DNA from 3 places in the Streptosporangium sp. NPDC006007 genome. Region 2 is predicted to be linked to each of the others. Evidence: riboswitches for the same ligand, from Rfam matches in the RefSeq annotation. Region 2 holds a riboswitch; each other region holds the start of a gene.
What was found. Region 2 has a riboswitch for cyclic di-AMP ahead of ABZ194_RS21045 (CHAP domain-containing protein). Riboswitches for the same ligand answer to the same signal wherever they lie in the genome.
Positions count from the first base shown of each region.

Region 1: another riboswitch for cyclic di-AMP. It lies ahead of ABZ194_RS05215 (hypothetical protein); the one in region 2 lies ahead of ABZ194_RS21045 (CHAP domain-containing protein).
Region 3: another riboswitch for cyclic di-AMP. It lies ahead of ABZ194_RS22180 (hypothetical protein); the one in region 2 lies ahead of ABZ194_RS21045 (CHAP domain-containing protein).

Region 1 is NZ_JBEXUG010000004.1:182,409-187,856, reverse strand. Features, by position in the region: gene ABZ194_RS05240 (class II aldolase/adducin family protein) at 1-505, shown strand, start outside; gene ABZ194_RS05235 (roadblock/LC7 domain-containing protein) at 741-1,121, shown strand; gene ABZ194_RS05230 (hypothetical protein) at 1,126-2,088, shown strand; gene ABZ194_RS05225 (roadblock/LC7 domain-containing protein) at 2,147-2,527, shown strand; gene ABZ194_RS05220 (hypothetical protein) at 2,540-2,911, shown strand; gene ABZ194_RS05215 (hypothetical protein) at 3,087-3,920, opposite strand; cyclic di-AMP (ydaO/yuaA leader) riboswitch at 4,159-4,310, opposite strand; gene ABZ194_RS05210 (DUF4253 domain-containing protein) at 4,764-5,448, opposite strand, start outside.
Region 2 is NZ_JBEXUG010000028.1:16,985-22,432, forward strand. Features, by position in the region: gene ABZ194_RS21030 (class II 3-deoxy-7-phosphoheptulonate synthase) at 1-430, opposite strand, end outside; gene ABZ194_RS21035 (FAD-dependent oxidoreductase) at 496-1,713, opposite strand; gene ABZ194_RS21040 (aldose 1-epimerase family protein) at 1,873-2,769, opposite strand; gene ABZ194_RS21045 (CHAP domain-containing protein) at 2,927-3,622, opposite strand; cyclic di-AMP (ydaO/yuaA leader) riboswitch at 3,640-3,779, opposite strand; gene ABZ194_RS21050 (alpha/beta hydrolase family protein) at 4,157-5,113, opposite strand; gene pulA (pullulanase-type alpha-1,6-glucosidase) at 5,194-5,448, opposite strand, start outside.
Region 3 is NZ_JBEXUG010000031.1:17,203-22,650, reverse strand. Features, by position in the region: gene ABZ194_RS22185 (DinB family protein) at 1-291, opposite strand, end outside; gene ABZ194_RS22180 (hypothetical protein) at 385-1,356, opposite strand; cyclic di-AMP (ydaO/yuaA leader) riboswitch at 1,359-1,494, opposite strand; gene galT (galactose-1-phosphate uridylyltransferase) at 1,566-2,645, opposite strand; gene ABZ194_RS22170 (DeoR/GlpR family DNA-binding transcription regulator) at 2,642-3,442, opposite strand; gene ABZ194_RS22165 (metal-dependent phosphohydrolase) at 3,526-4,122, opposite strand; gene ABZ194_RS22160 (TIGR03086 family metal-binding protein) at 4,615-5,184, opposite strand; gene ABZ194_RS22155 (NAD(P)/FAD-dependent oxidoreductase) at 5,384-5,448, shown strand, end outside.

The DNA of each region.
Region 1 (5,448 bases), on a different contig from region 2:
CCACCTGGAACCGGAGTCCTGCCCGGTGATCGACGTCGAGGGACACCTGGTCGACGGGGAGCTGCGGCCGTCCTCCGAGACCCCCATGCACCTGGCGGTCTACGCGGCGACCGGCGCCCGCGCCGTGGTGCACACCCATTCCACCTTCGCCACGGTGGTCGCCACCACCATGACCGAGCTACCGGCGATCCACTACAACACACTGCTGCTCGGCGGGACCGTCCGGGTCGCCGGCTACGCCACCTACGGCACCCCGGAGCTGGCCGCCAACGTCGGCGCCGCGATCCAGGACCGGCGGGCGGCGCTGCTGGCCAGCCACGGCGGGATCACCGTCGGCGACGACCTGCCCGCGGCCTTCGAGGCGACCCGGCTGCTGGAGTGGCTCTGCGAGGTCTACGTACGGGCCAGGGCCGTCACCGAACCCCGGGTGCTCACCGCCGAAGAGCTCTCCGCGGTGGCGCTGCGAGCCCTGACCCCTCCCCGCCTCCCCCGCCGCGAGAACTGAGCCGGCCGCCTCCGTGGGGTCACCCGTGAAGCATGTCACCGCTTTTCGGCGGGACGAAAATGCATTAATCACCTAAGCCTAAGAAGAGACCTCCCACTCGGGAGGGGTAATCTTCTACCCAGGCAACGGATCCTCTCCCCCTACATATCTCACTTTTGTCTAACACTCCCGGATTCAAAGTGGTATCCCTACGCTAACCGAGCGACGCTGTGAAGTCGCTGGCGAGGGAGAGCCCGTGCTCGGAATCGAAGACTGCCTGGCTGAGGTCATGGCTATCCCCGGCGCGCTGGACGTGATCCTGATCGATCAGACCAGTGGGACGGCGGTGGCGACCCGTGGCGGGAGCAGCCGCGTCGACGTGGAACGATCCGCCGCGGGGCTGAGCGAGACCCTCAGGGCGACCGTGGACGGACTCGCCTCGGCCTCGTCCGGCGGGACCGTCCGGATCCGCGATGTCATCATCACCACCGACGACGGACACCATTTATTAAAGCCACTCGAAACGGTATTTGACGGTCCGCTGGTGATTTACCTGCGGCTCGATTCCCAACGCGCCAACCTGGCCCTGGCACGTCACCACCTTCAGGCCCTTTCCGGCCGACTGATAACAACGTGAAACCGTGCCGACTGTGGAGAACGTACTCAGCGGGCTCGCGGGCGATCACGTCACCGGCGCACTCCGCCTGGACGGGACAGGAACGTTCTATCTCACGGACGGGTGCGTGACCTACGCCGAGAGCCCGGCCGCCCCGCCGCTGGAGGACCTGCTGACCTCCTCAGGCCGGGTCTCCGCCCATGCCGTACGCCAGGCCGTGCGGGCCGCCACCGACGACCGCCCCGGCGGCCTGCGGCTGATCCGCCAGGGCGTGCTCACCAGGGGCGAGCTGGAGCTGTGCGTACTGGGCGCGGTGCTCGACGCCGCGTACTTCCTGTCCGACGCCACGGCGTGCCGGTCCGCCTTCCAGCTGGGAGAGCGGCACTGGCTCGGCGCCCAGTGGCACTTCGACGTGACCGGACTGTTCCGGGAGTGCAAGCGAAGGAGAGCGCAGTTGAACCAGGTCTGGCCGTCCAGCGAGTTGGACGCGCTTCCGGTCGTTCCCGTACGACGCGTCCCGGCCCATGGGGTGGTGCTGACCTCACTGCAGTGGGAGGTGGTGGTGGGAGCCGATGCCACGGCGACCCCCGCCGACCTGGCCCACAGGCTCGGCCGACCGGCCTACTCGGTGCTGCTGGCCGTACGGCAGCTGGCCGCGGCCGGGCTGCTCCGCCTGCCCAGGGGCGAGCTTCCCGCCGCACCCGTCACCGGGCCCGCCGCCGAACCCGGTGCCGCCCTCGCCGCGGTGGCCGCCGTACTGCCCGGCGCGTCGGCGGACGGACTGCCCAGACGCACCGCCTGCACCGCCAGGAGGCGAGACGCCGTGCCGGACGGAGCGGACGAGCCGGGATGGGGGAACGGGGCCGGCTGGGGGGAGGGCTGGACCGGCGCCGCCGAGACACCCCCCTGGCTTCCCCCGGCGACGGGAGACCCCACCGACGTGAACCTGCTCGTCCGGCTCAGGAACGCATTGGAGGCACTCACGTGAGCTCGGCCCGATGCCGATAAGGCTGCGGACGCTGAGGCGGACCGGAAGGAGGATTCCCGTGGAACTACGTGATGAGGTGCGCCGGGAGATGACGCTGCTACGCGAGCGGATCCCCGACGTGGAAGGAAGCATCGCGTGCAGCGTGGACGGTCTGCCGATAGCCAGCGACGTGAACGGTGCCGCCGACCAGATCGGGGCGCTCTCGTCGGCCCTGCTGGCCCTCAGCCGCCGGATGACGGGCCTGGCCGGCAAGGGCGCCTTCGAGGAGACCCTGATCTCCGGCACCCACGGTTACACGGCCCTCTACGCGGCCGGCCCCAAGATCGTCCTTACAGTCCTCGCCCGCCCGGGAGCCAACCTCGGGCTGCTGCGACTGGAAGGCCGCAAGACGGCGGCGAACCTGGCCGCCATCACTTCCCGCACATGGACCACTCAATAACCGGAGGCAGAAATGGGCAATATGGACATCTCTCTCAAGGAGATGATGGCGATCGACGGCGCCGTCGGCGCGGTGGTCGTGGACTACAACAGCGGCATGGCCCTGGGGGCGCTCGGCGGCTCCAAGGAGCTCGACCTCCAGGTGGCGGCGGCGGGTAACACCGAGGTCGTCAGGGCGAAGATGCGCACCATGGAGTCGCTGGGCATCAAGGACGGCATCGAGGACATCCTCATCACGCTCACCAACCAGTATCACGTGATCCGCCCGGTCACCGGCCGCGGCGGCAAGGGGCTCTTCCTCTACATGGCCCTCGACCGGGTCAGGGCCAACCTCGCGCTCGCACGGCACAGCCTGCGCGCCATCGAGGAGAAGCTGGAGATCTGACCCTCCGGTACGGCGGGCCCCGGCGATCTCGACTCCGTTCGCCGGCGGCCCACCGGGGCGGGACGACCGGTGATCCACCGGAGTGAGGCGCCTCACGATCCACCGGCTGCGGCGCCCCATGGTCCACCGGGGCGCGACGGTCCGTGATCCACCGGGGCGCGCGGTGCTCCGTGATCTACCGGCTGAGACGACCGGCGATCAGGAAGGTTGCGCCGCCCACGGCGGCCAGTCCCGCCGCACCGGCCAGCGCGTTGGCGGAACCGGAGGTGATGGGGGCGGTCTGTGACCCGCTCAGGTCCCGGAAGCCCTTCGGCGCGAGAGCCGCGGGGGCGGCGCCGCCGTTGGGCATGAGGATCCCGGGTGCGCCGGCGACGTCGGCCTTCCCTGCCTCCCGGTCCCTCCCCGGCTGCGCCGGGTCGGCGAGGACGACCTTCGGCGGCTCGGCCGGGTTGGAGTCCATGACCTTCCAGGCGCCGCTGGCGAACGCCACAGGGTGGTTCTTCTTGCCCACGCCGTTGCCCCACTTGGTGACGACGTAGTCGACCTTGATGTGGCCCATGCCGCCGACGCCGTCCACACCCAGCGTGCTGGAGTTGAACGTGCCGCCGGTCAGGTCGGCGAAGCTCTTGGCGTCAAGGTCGATCATGACACCGTTGTTGGAGGGAATACCGGGGCCTCGGTCGCCGACGAAGAACTTGGCCTTCTTGCCCTTGTAGACGACATAGCCCTCGGTGAACAGCGGCCAGCTCGGGCTCGCGATCATGCCCTTCTGCATGGGCTTGCCGCTCGCGGGCAGGCCGGTGTCCCCGGCGCGGCCTGAGGAGTCGTCCCAGAAGTAGGAGGCCTTGGTCGAGCCCTTGAGCAGGATGGTCTCGGAGTCGGCGGAGGCGGAGGAGCCGGTGTCGGCCGAGGCAGGGAGCGCCGAGACGACGCCGGCGGAGGTGAGGATGCTCGCACCCAGGACGGTGGCGGCGAACACGTGATGGCGCAGACGAGGGGAAAAACGCATAGGAGGCAGACTCTTTCGCGAGGGAACAGGGCAGCCCGCGCAAGAGGTCAAGGAAGGCACGGGCGTATACGCGTACGCGCTCACGGAGAAGAGAAGGCGTAGCCGGAGGGGCCGGACGCTACGCGAGGCGCGATGCGAGGTGGTGCCGCGATCGGACGCGGCGAGGAAGTCTTAGATGATCGGCACGAACACGGTAGGCGGCACCGGGACGAAGGCGATACAGCGATCCATGAAGGGGATCTCCTCTCCATCTCGTCTACCGGGTTAGCTGACGGGTTCGGGCGCTGGAGTTGCCCTACCGCCGCAGACCTGCGGCGGATTCACCCCACGAAGTGGGTCCCCGGTTCCCGCGGCCCCCTGGGGGCCTTCGGGATTCGACGTCGGTTGGCCGCTCCTTCTCCTGAAGGGCAAGTCGCCGACCGATAACGACTAGGACACTACCTACCAGATGGGGACAAAGCAAAACAAAAGCCATGAAAACCCCAGAAGATCTACCTTCAACGGCCAAGAAAGAGCCATTGGCCAGGCCTTGACCATCCTCACTCCACGCTGTCAGGCCCGGCGGAACCGTTAGGGGACCTACCTAATGATCTTATCGTCATCGCCCGCCTGACCTGCGACTTCTTCCCCTTAATCCCCGAAGAGGACAGACTTGACGAACAAGTCGCTCGATTGTCGCGGCCCCTGCCCCCAGCCGGTGCGCCGATCCTTCTCACAACGACGCCGTCTGCCCCGGCATATGCCCGCGGATCCACGGAGAGCCCAATCGGCCGGGTCCGCGCCCTCACCCGTGCGACCCGCCCCTCACCCGTGCGGCCCGTCCCGCCTCCGCGACCTGGACGGTCAGTCCCACCAGAAGGACCAGGCGTTCCTCCCCCTGATCTGCTCGGCGTAGTCGATCAGCGTCCCGGCGCTGTAGATGACGCTGTCGGGACAGAACGTCCAGTGCTCGGCGGCGACGTGCAGGGCGTGCTCCGGGGTGACCGGAGGCGCGGCGACGCTCAGGTCCAGGGTGTTGAACCCCATGCCGACCAGCCGCGCCCCGAACCGATCCTCCCAGCTGCGCACCACGGCCGCCAGCGGGACCATCCACTCGTTGTGGTTCAGCGCCCCCTGCCACCCCATGACGGCCAGCGCGTCGGCACCCCGGTCGGCCGCGACCAGCCCGAGCGGGGTCCGGCGCTCGGCGATCACCCCGGCGTACCAGTCGGCGACCGCGCCGGGGTCGGCGGCGAGCTCACCCGACGGAGCCGGCCCCGGACACCCGGGACCGAACGGGTCGAGCAGCTCCAGTTGCCCGGCATCGGCCTTCTGGACCCAGTCCGCCCAGACCTCGGCCATGAACGCGGCGGCATGGTAGTTGTCGATCTCGGCCACCGCGTCCGGGGCGATCTGTCCCGCCGACCACGGCTGAACGGAGTCCTCCAGCAGCACCGGCCAGAGGCCCGAACGCCCGTGCTCGGCCCGCAGCCCGGCCCAGAGGTCACCGGAGACCACCGTGTCACTCAGCCAGAACGCCGGACGGTGG
Region 2 (5,448 bases):
AGGAGGGGGTGAAGTCGAAGCCGTTGACCATGTCGCCCCGGTAGGCGGGGAGCTCCACGCCGTCGCGGACCTCGGTCCCCTTGGACCGAGGCTTGGCGAACTGCCCGGCTATCCGGCCGATCTTCACGACCGGCACCTTCGCCGCGTAGGTGAGCACGATCGCCATCTGCAGCAGCGTCTTCAGCTTGTTGCGCACGCAGTCCGCGGTGGCCCCGGAGAACGTCTCGGCGCAGTCGCCGCCCTGCAGCACGAAGGCTTCGCCCCGCGTCACGGCCGCGAGCTCGGCCTTGAGGTTGTCACACTCCCCGGCGAACACGAGGGGCGGCAGCCCCGCCAGTTCGGTGACCACCCTGTCCAGCTCATCACGGTCGGGCCATTCGGGCTGCTGCGCCGCGGGCAGCCGCCGCCAGGAATCGAGGTTGTTGCTCACGACATACCAGGCTATTGCAACCGCGTACGCGATCTAACCCGAATGTCCACGGATTGAGAACGTCTTTATACCCGGTGAGATCGAACCGGCGTTTTGACGTGCTCGGGCAGGACGCCGAGACCGATGAACCGGCGGGCCAGGGCGCCGATCACCGGGAGGCGGGAAAGGTCGCGCGGCAGCCGTACCGGCCTGTCACCCCCGGCCAGGGCCGGGCGGATCAGCATGGTCTGCACCACGCGCTGGGCGAACTGGGTCACCACGGTGGGCGGGGTACGGCGGCGCTGGACCGCGGCGAGCAGGGACTCGGGGATCTCGGCTCCGTCCGCCAGCGGCCCGGCCAGCAGGTTGGCCGCGGCCACCGCGTCCTGCACGGCCAGGTTGATGCCGACGCCGAAGACCGGTGACATGGCGTGCGCGGCGTCACCGATGACCAGCAGGCCCGGCCGGTGCCAGCGGCGCAGCCGGTTGAGTGCGACCGACAGCACGCTCACGTGGTCGAAGTCCGGCAGCAGGCCGGCGCGTTCCCCCAGGAAGGGCAGGAGCGTGGCCACCGGCTCGCGGAGGGCCTCGATGCCCCGGGACCGCAGGGCGTCGAAGCCGCCCTTGGGGATCAGGTAGGCGAGCTGCCAGTAGGTCTCCCGGTTGATCACCACCATCATGTGGCCGGCGGAGAGCCTCAGGAAGGTCTTCTCGGGGTCGGCGGCCTCACGTGGCAGCCGGAACCAGACCACGTCCATCGGCGCTCCGTGCTCCACCGGGACGAGCCCGGCGGCCTCGCGCACGTCGGAGTGGCGGCCGTCGGCGGCCACGGTGAGCGTCGCCCGGAGCTCGTGTTCACCGTCCGGATCCCGGTAACGGACCCCGCGCACCGCGTTGCCCTCGCGGATCACGTCGTGGACCTCGGCGTTCATGACGAGGCGGAAGCCGGGGTACCGCGCGGCGGCGGTCGTCACCAGGTTGAGGAAGTCCCACTGCGGGACGAACGCGATGTAGCGGTACTTGCCGGTGAGGTTGGACAGGTCGGCGATCCGTATCGAGCCCTCGTCGGTCTCCATCGCCATGGCGTGCGCCTTGTGGTGCGGGATCCGGTGAAACTCCTCGGCCAGCCCGATCTCGTCGAGCACCTCCAGGGTGGAGGGGTGGATGGTGTCGCCTCTGAAGTCACGGAGAAAGTCGGCGTGTTTCTCCAGCAGCGTCACCTCGACACCGGACCTGGCCAGCAGTAGCGCGAGCACGGCCCCCGCCGGGCCGCCCCCGGCGATCACACATGTGTTCCGCGTCATAATTCATCACCCATTGAAATTCTGGCACAGGAAACCCGCCGGGAGAACAGTCCTCCCGGCGATCCATTCGTTACCCGGTGCCGAGTACGCGGATGAGGCGGACCGGCCGCCTCCCCGGACTCCACCGGGCCCGGGCCGTCGGCCTTCGCCGGGCGCCCCTCAGCAGGGGGCGATCGTCCAGGAGGTCTCCACCTTGCCGCCCGGCTGGAGCACGATCAGGCCGGTGCCGGAGTTGAAGGCGTCGGGAGGACAGGTCATCGGCTCGACGGCCAGCCCCCGGTGACCCAGCCCGGTGCCGGTGCACACCTGCACCCAGGGCAGCGCGGCGGCGTCCCAGCGGAGCTCGACCCCGCCGTCCGGACCGCTCACCCGCACCCTGACCAGCCCGTCGGCGTCCGCGACGAGCCCGGTGAAGGCGTGGTCCACGGCCGTGCCGCCGACCGCCCGCGGGGTCCTGAAGTCGTACGGCGTGCCGGAGACGTCCTCCAGGGAGCGTGGCAGCAGCAGATCGTCCGTCAGCAGCACCCGTCGCGCGGGCACCCGCAGCTCGTACTCCTCGACGCTGTCGCCCGCCAGCAGCCACGGGTGCGCCCCGCAACCGTAGGGGGCGGCCTCGTCGCCGGCGTTCTCCGCGGTCAGCGTGGTGGTCAGCCCGTCGGAGGTCAGCGAGTAGAGCACCCGCAGGGCGATGGTGAACGGATAGCCGGGGGACGGGGTGATCGTGTGGGCCAGCCGTACGAAACCGTGCTCGTCCTCCACCGACAGCCACTCCACCGCCCGCCAGCCGGCCTCGGCGACCAGCCCGTGCAGGGCGTGACCCAGGCTCTCCTCGTTCACCGGCAGCCGGTGCGTCCGGCCGCCGAAGGCGTAGCGGGCGCCGCCCGCCCGGTTGGGCCAGGGGGCGAGCAGCGTGCCGCTGTAGTGCGGGATCGGCCCGCCGGCCGGCCAGCCGGTCACCAGGTCGCGCCCGCCGTGCCGGAGCACGCGCAGGGCCGCGGCCCGCTCGCTTATCTCAGCGTGCATGTCGCCGCCGCGGAGGGTGAACTGCCTGGACACGGGGGTCCTTTCGCCGGAGGAGGCCGTGGGGCGGACGCGGTGGCCGGGGCCGGCCGGGCCCGCGACCGACTCAAGGGTCGGGCGGCGGCCGCCGTTCGTCAAATGGACGCCGAAGGGGCGCGGCCCGGCAGCCGCGCCCCTTTCCGATGCGAGCCGGTCAGTCGCTGTAGACCGGGTAGCCGTAGCCGACGACCTGGGAGATCGGCCGGATCCGCTCCTCGACCCGGCCGTTGCCGGTGTTGCCCTCGATCGTGGTGATCGTGCCGTTGCCGTTGTCCTTCTTCACGAAACCGACGTGGTCGATCCCGCTGATGTCCTTGCCGCCGGCCCAGTCGAAGTAGACGACCGCGCCGGGCTTGGGAGTGGTGCCCCAGTGGTTGTTGGTCTTGAACCACTTGGCGTGGGTGACGGTGTAGGCGTCCCAGCCCATGGTGGGCCGGATGCCGGCCTTCTCGCCGACCCAGGAGACGAACATCGCGCACCAGGGGGCGTTGGCGTACGCCTGGAGGGCGCCGCCGTCGCGGGCGACCGTCTCCTGGGCGCGGGGCGACGACATGTACCAGGACTGGAACTTGGTCCCGCCGCCCCGGGAGTTCTCGCTGACGCCGATCTGCTGGGCGGCGATGTCCAGGACCTGCTGGGCGCTGACCTTCGGCAGTCGCTCGGCCTCAAGCTGGAGCGGGGTCATGGCGGCCCTGGAGGTCTCGGTGTGGGAAGGGCCGAACGGGGTGTGTCCGGGAGTGTCCGCCAGGGCGGCGGGTCCCGCGAGGACGCCGCCGGTGAGGGCGATGGATGTTCCAAGGATGACGCGGGCCAGGTGGTGCTTCCCGGGGGTGAGGAGATGCTTGGCCATGAGGGGTTTGACTCCTTGCTTCGCTTCCATACCGCTTACCGGGTTAGCTGACGGGTTCGGGCTGGGAAGTGCCCTACGGCGGATGTACGCGCCGATTCACCCCAAAAAACGTGGTTCCCCGGTTCCGCGAGGTTCGCGGATTCAGCGGCCACGCTTCCCTGGTGGAGGAATCCGCCTGGTGAAGCGTGGTCGGGCAATGTGGTGGCAATGCGCGGACCTTCGCAGGTCCAGGCGTTCGCCATGAATTCGTAGAAGCTACGCGAACCGGACAGACGATTACAAGTCCGACACATTGCTATGGCTTGGGAATACGCCTGGATCGAGCGGGCGGACCGGCCACGCTCCGAGGCTCCCCGGCCCGTGTCAATCTTCGACCACGACCCGGGAACCCCTGCGGGAGAGGCGCTCCCGTGCGCGAGGCCGGAGAGGGGGCGGTCACGGGACGGTCACGCCGCCACCCTCCCGGGCGCCGAAGGTAAATCTTTTCGCTGACCCGCGTTTTACCCGGCCGTTGACGTCCGGCCTCACCCGGCGTCAGACCCCGGCGCCGATGGACCCCATGAGCATGGGGAGCGCGCGCTCCAGGCCGCGCCGCCAGTACGGCCAGCTGTGCGTGCCGGGGCCGTAGAAGTCGACGGTGATGCTGTCGCCGTCGGCCCTGGCCCGCTCGACGAAGGTCTGCGCCTGCCGGAGCAGGGCCGTCTCACCCCGGTCCACCGCGGTTCCCGCGGGGTCGAGCGGGCCGGGGGAGCCGTCCCCGCAGGAGACGAAGAGCCGCGTGCCGCGCAGCCTCGCGGTGAGGTCCGCCGGGTTGTGCGCGGCCCACTCGGGATCCTGCGGGTCGCCCCAGAGATCGGCGGAGTCCTCGCCGTAGCGGCCGAGCAGCCGCTGGACGCCGTCGTAGCCGTCACGGGTGTGCAGCACACCGGAGAAGGAGGCCGCGGCCTGGAACAGGCCCGGGTGGCGGGCCGCGTAGGACATCGCGCCGAACCCGCCCATGGACAGCCCGGCCACCGCCCGCCGGTCCCCGGCGCCGTAGTCGCGCTCCAGGATCCGGCGGACCTCGGTGAGATGGAAGGACTCCCAGTCGGGTCCGTCCCGCCAGTCGGAGTAGAAACCGACCTCGCCACCCTCCGGCATGACCACGATCGCCGGGTAACGCGAGGCGAGCTCGGCCGCGTCCCCCTCGGTGGCCCAGGTGTCGTAGTCGGTGTGGCAGCACCCGTTGAGCAGGTACAGCACCGGCCACGGCCCTGAGCCCGGCCGCCAGCCCTCGGGCAGCAGCACCCGGGCCGTGCCCTCGCGGCCCAGCGAGGGGGAGGCGATGGTGAGCACGTGGTCGCGCTCGCCCAGGCGGTCGACCTGGACGTCCTGCCGGTTGTCGTGCGGAGAGTCTCCGGAGGAGAAGGGCATCAGCAGGGCCAGGAGCACGGCCACCACCGCTGCTCCGGCCAGTAGAAACACTCCGAGGCGTACGGCTGTGCGGTTCACACGGCCAATCCTGACGGCTCCCGGCGGTCACGGGAAGCGCCGGAGCCCGCGTGGCGGCGGCTCCGTGGCGGCGGGGCGCGTCAGGGCTGGACGAAGACCGCCACGGTGCGGGCCGGGACGTTCAGCGTGCCGGTGGCGGGATCGAAGGCCGACCGCCTCACCACCGCGTCGTCGCCGGCCACCTGGACGGGGTGGAGCGTCACCCGGGCGTCCCGCAGCGCGGCCACGGTCTGCGGCTGCGTCTCGGGGGTGGCGTTGAAGACGACGGTGATCGACCTCCAGCGCGGGTCGAGGCCCGCCGCGTCCAGGTGCATGGTCACCACTCCGGGGATCTC
Region 3 (5,448 bases), on a different contig from region 2:
GCAGGAGCCCAGCAGGTCGAAGTCCCCATCGCGATCCTGCTCGGTGCAGTAGATCGACGGCCTGTCCTCGCCGCCGAGGATGTTGTGGAACCAGTGCTGTTCCACCTCGGTCATGTGACGGACCAGGCCCAGCAGGGAGAGTGTGGACGGCGCGCAGGGGCGGAGGGCGAGCTGCCGCTCCGACAGCCCGGCGCACTTGACGGCCAGGGTCTCCCGGTGGAAGTCCAGCCAGGAGCGCAGCATGCCGACCTCGTCGGCGACATAGGGAGGAGCAACGCGATTGTCGGTCATGATCCCCCATCCTTCCCGCGCGCACGGCCACTGTCACACCCTTTTTCTCGATCCACACCCCCCGGAAACGCTCCCGGTCCGGGCTCCACGGCGCTAGTACATCGAGATGTGGGGGTGGTCGTAGTGGTTGGCGGTGACCCCGCCCCGGTTGGACATGGCGCGCCAGCCGGAGCCCATGTTGATGCGCTGGCGCCAGATCACGTACTTGACGCCGAGCCGATCCTTGTTCTTGACCGCCCAGGCGGAGATCTCGTCGCCGAGCCTGGTGTTCTCCGCCGAGGGCATCGAGCCGCCGGTGCTCATCATGAAGTCGCAGGCGCGGCCCAGGGGGTGCTCGCCGTTGCCGCCGGTGCGGTAGCAGCCGACCTCGTGGGGGAGTTTGAAGCGTTCTTTGATGGCTTCGAGCATGATCCGGGTGCGGTCGGTGATGTTGTCGCCGCCGGTGGGGAGCTGGGGGACCCAGCTGCCGTCGGCGCGGCGGCCGGAACCCATCGGGACGAGCTGGTCGAGTTTCCGCTCGATGTCACGGATCACCCTCTCGGCGCCCTGGCGCTCGGTCTCCACGACCTTGGCCTCCACGCCGATCTGCTCGGTGAGCCGGGCCGCCTTCTCGGCGGCCTGTTTCTTGAGGTCCCGGCTCTGGGCGAAGTCCCGCAGGTAGGCGCTCCGCTGGGCGATGAGCTGTTCCATGACGACGGCGCCCTCCATGTCGGGGGCGAACAGCAGGGCGGGCAGGTCGGCGGCGCTGCTCTGATAGCGGAGCTGGGCGATGGAGTCGACCTGTTCGCTCGCCTTGGCGTAGGTCTCCTCGGCCTTGCGCAGATCGATCTGGGCGGACTCCTCGGCCAGCCGGGCCTTTCGCAGAGACTCCCGTTTGGCCGCGTAGGACTCGATGAGCTTGTCGACCTTCTTGTTCAGCCGGGCGAGTTCGGCGCGGAGCTCGGGTTCGGCAGGCTTGGGGGCGGCGCTGCCCGCGGACGCGCTGCCCAGGGTGAACGCGATGGCCGAGAGCACGGAGGCGGTCAGGGCCGCATGACGACGGGACGTGGGGGGCGAGGCCGCCACGGTTCTCCTCTCCTCACGCCTACCGGGTTAGCTGACGGGTTCGGGCTGGAGGAAGCCCTTCCACCGAAGTGGTTCACCCCAAAACGCGTGGGTCCCCGGCTCCCGGGCGAGGCGCCCCGGATTAGGCATATCGGATGTTATGTCCGATGTGTGAGGATAGTAGTGGTAAACAGATGGTCATGCGACCCCAAACCGAGACCAATCAGTGATCATTCCGTGACGGTGGATCGGAGGAGTAGCGCCGCCTCCTCGGGTAGGACGTCGTTCACGAAAGCCCCCATGGCCGACTCCGAACCCGCGAGATACTTCAGCTTGTTCGGTGCCCGGCGGATGCTGAACAGCTCCAGGTGCGCGTAGGACAGCTCCCGGCCGACGTTCACCGGTGCCTGGTGCCAGGCCGCGACGTACGGCATGGGCATGCCGAAGAGCCCGTCCAGCCGGCGCAGCACCTCTGTGTAGAGCGGCCCGAACGCCGAGCGCTCGGCCTCGTTGAGCCCGCCCAGGTCGGGAACCCGGCGATGCGGGTAGAGGTGGACCTCCACGGGCCACCGGGCCGCGGCCGGTACGAAGGCCGTCCAGTGTTCGTTCGCGGCGACCACCCGGACCTCGGCCTCCCGCTCGGCGGCCAGCACGTCGGCGAAGAGGTTGCCGCCGGTCCGCTCCCGGTGACGCTCGGCCGCGCCCAGGGAGAGCCTGGTGCGCGGGGTCACATAGGGGTAGGCGTAGATCTGGCCGTGCGGGTGGGCCAGGGTGATGCCGATCTCGGCCCCCCGGTTCTCGAAGCAGAACACCTGCTCCACGCCCGGAATCGCGGACAGCTCGGCGGTGCGGTCGATCCACGCCTCCATCACCAGGTCGATCCGGCCGGGGGAGAGCCGGGAGAAGGAGGAGTCGTGGTCGGAGGTGAAGCAGACCACCTCGCACCGGCCGATCCCCGGCCGGGCCTCGCTCATGCCGCCGATGTCCCGGTGCGGGCCCGGCTGCGCGGAGAAGGATGGGAAGCGGTTTTCGAAGACCACCACGTCGTAGGAGGCCGAGGGGATCTCCGTGGGGTGACCGGGGGTGGACGGGCAGAGCGGGCACTCGCTCGCCGGCGGGAGGAAGGTGCGCCCCTGGCGGTGCCCGGCCACCGCCACCCACTCCTCGGTGAGCGGGTCGTAGCGCAGTTCGGAGGCGGCGGGCCGGGGCGGCAGGTCTCGCCGGTCGATCGCGCTCCGATCGGCGTCGTCGTGCCGGTCGAAGTAGACGAGCTCGCGGCCGTCGGCCAGATGGGTGATCGTGCGCTTCATCGGCTCAGGGCCTCGCTTTCCTGTCGGGGTTCGGCTATGACCAGCTCGCCCACCCGCGCGGTGAGCTCCTCACGGGCCTCGTCCGCCAGGCCCGAGTCGGTGATCACGAGGTGGGCCTGGGCCAGCTCGGCGATCGTGCTGATCCCGACCGTGTCCCACTTGGTGTGATCGGCGGGCACCACCAGGCGGTGTGCGGAGGCGACCAGTTCCCGGTTGGTCTCCGCCTCAAGCAGGTTCGGGGTGGTGAACCCGGCGCGTGCGCTCATCCCGTGCACGCCGAGGAACAGGGTGTCCACGTGGAGTCCGCGGACGGCCGCCACGGCGACCGGCCCGACCAGCGCGTCGGAGGGGGTGCGGACGCCGCCGGTCAGCACGACGGTGCGGTCGGCGCGGGGAGAGCGGTGGAAGACGTCGGAGATCCGGATCGAGTTGGTGATCACGGTCAGCTCCGGCACGTCCACCAGGAAGTGGGCGAGTGTCCAGGTCGTGGTCCCGGCGGAGAGCGCGATGGCGGTGCCGGGCCGGACGAGCTCGGCCGCCTGCCGGGCGATCGCCTCCTTCTCCGGCTGCTGGCGCACCGACTTGGCGGCGAACCCGGGCTCCTCGGTCGAGCCCGGCCCGGCGTTGGTGGCCCCGCCGTGAACCTTCTCCACCAGTCCGCGCCCGGCCAGCACCTCAAGATCCCTGCGGATCGTCATGTCGGACACGCCGAGCTCGCGGACGAGGTCGGCGACCCTGACGCCGCCCCTGCTGCGCACCCGCTCCAGAATCGCCTGCTGCCGCTGCTGGGCAAGCATTGATCCACCCCTTAATCAAACATATTCCCCCAAATTACCACAGTAGGTCCAGGGGTGCCTGTTGAATCCTGGTGATTAGCCGGTTACAGCAGGGTGAGTTCGACCTGGATGTTCGCCCTCGCCGACGCCTCCACATCGGTGATGTGGAAGATCGCCGGAAGGTCGAGCAGCGCGCGCAGCACGGCGGCCCGGCCCCTCCGGAACGCCTCGTCCGGGACGAAGGAGTACTCCTCGCGCACCGCCGCCGCATACGCCGCGTACACCTCGGGCGGGGAGGCCAGGATCGCCAGGTCGGCGTCGCACAGCACGGCCCCGTCCACGTCGCCGGGCGCCGGGTCGTGGGTGCGGGTCAGCCGGACCAGCCGGGCCACCGTGGCCACCGCCTCGGCGGCCAGTCCCAGCTCGGGCAGCGCGCGCTCGGCCAGCCGGGCACTGCGCTCCTCGTTGTCGCCACGTCGCGGGTCGTAGACGGCGTCGTGGAACCAGGCCGCGAACCGTACGAGATCCGGGTGCGCGGCGTTTCCGGCCAGCGCGTCAACCTGGGCCAGTACGGCCCGCAGGTGGGTGGCCGTGTGATACCTGCGGTGCGGCTCGCCGTACCGGATGATCAGACCCCGGCCGAGGTGGTCGGCCCCGGGGCCTGTCAGGGAGCGCCAGAGGTCCATCAGCTTCGCGTCCATGCGACGGAGCCTAAAACCACGGCCACCGGCCGCACGGGCGACCCAGGAGATCTTCCAGGGGAACCGGCGGGCGGCTCCGGCCGGTCCGGAGCCGCCCGCCGGTCGAGCGGGTCGTCGGGCGGGCCGGCGCGAAAACGCCCCCCGGCCGTGTAGATCATCGGATGGGCCGGGGGAACACGGCACCCGGCCGTACGGATCATTGCTCAGATCTTGCCCGGTGGGTCTTGTACGGCAGGCGCTCAGGGAGGAACGTGGAGCCGGACCCGCTCTCCGCGAGGGTCCGGTGAGAGGGGTGGCCGGTATGGGCAGGCGGGCGCGTAAGAGCAAGGCGCGTAAGAAGCGCAGGGCCAACCACGGTAAGCGGCCGACTGGGCGTTGAGCTCCCGGGTGCCGGACGGGAGGCGGCGGGCGGCCCGCGCCTCCGTCGTGTGAGCGGCGCACCTGGGGTGGACGACGGCGTCTCGGGCCGGGGCCGCCCTGTCCGGCGGAGCCTCAGCCGCGACGGCCCCAGGAGGCGAGCAACCGGGTCTGGGCGTCGGTGTCGGAGGACACCCGTCGCCGCTCCCCCGTCACCCCGGCCTGACGGTAATCGTTCTCCGTGCCGGCGAACCACGCCGCGCAGGCCCCGACAAGTTCGGGGTCGAGCCGTTCGTCGGCGCCGATCGCGCGGGCGAGGTCCCAGGTGTGGATGAGGGCGTCGGCGAACAACTCGGTGACGTACTCCCCGCCGGGCACATCCCCGAACGACAGGCGCACCATGCGGGTCAGCGCGCCGTTCTCACCCGCCGCCTGGACGGCGGCCACGGCCGAGGTGTCGAACGCCTTCAGGGGGTCGTCGCCGAGGAGGTCGCCGTCGAAGGCGTCGCCGACGTCCGCGGTGGTCCGCCCGGCGAGCAACTCCGGGACCCACAGGTTCTCCCCGACCACGTGGTTGACCAGGGAGCGCACGTCCCAGTCCACGCAGGGCGTCGGGGTATGCCACTGCTCGGGGGCGATCTTGTGAACGAGAGCGCCGAAGTCGTCCAGCGCGCGGCGGTATGCCTCGCGTATGTCGATGGTCATGATGCCCTCCTCATGTCCTCATCTCGACCGTAACCCCTGGGCGCCCGCCAGTCATCGCGCTCGGCGGAGGGAGGCCGGACGCAAGGGGTGTCCGAGCTGGGGGAGGACCGGGGGAGAGACGGGGGTCCGAACGGAGGGGTTCGGGGAAGAGACGCCCGGGAAAGGGCGCTCGGGAGTCCAACCGGTCGATAGTGGAGGTATGACGGACTCCAGAGTGGCGATCATCGGTGCCGGCATCGGCGGACTCTGCCTGGCGCAGGGGCT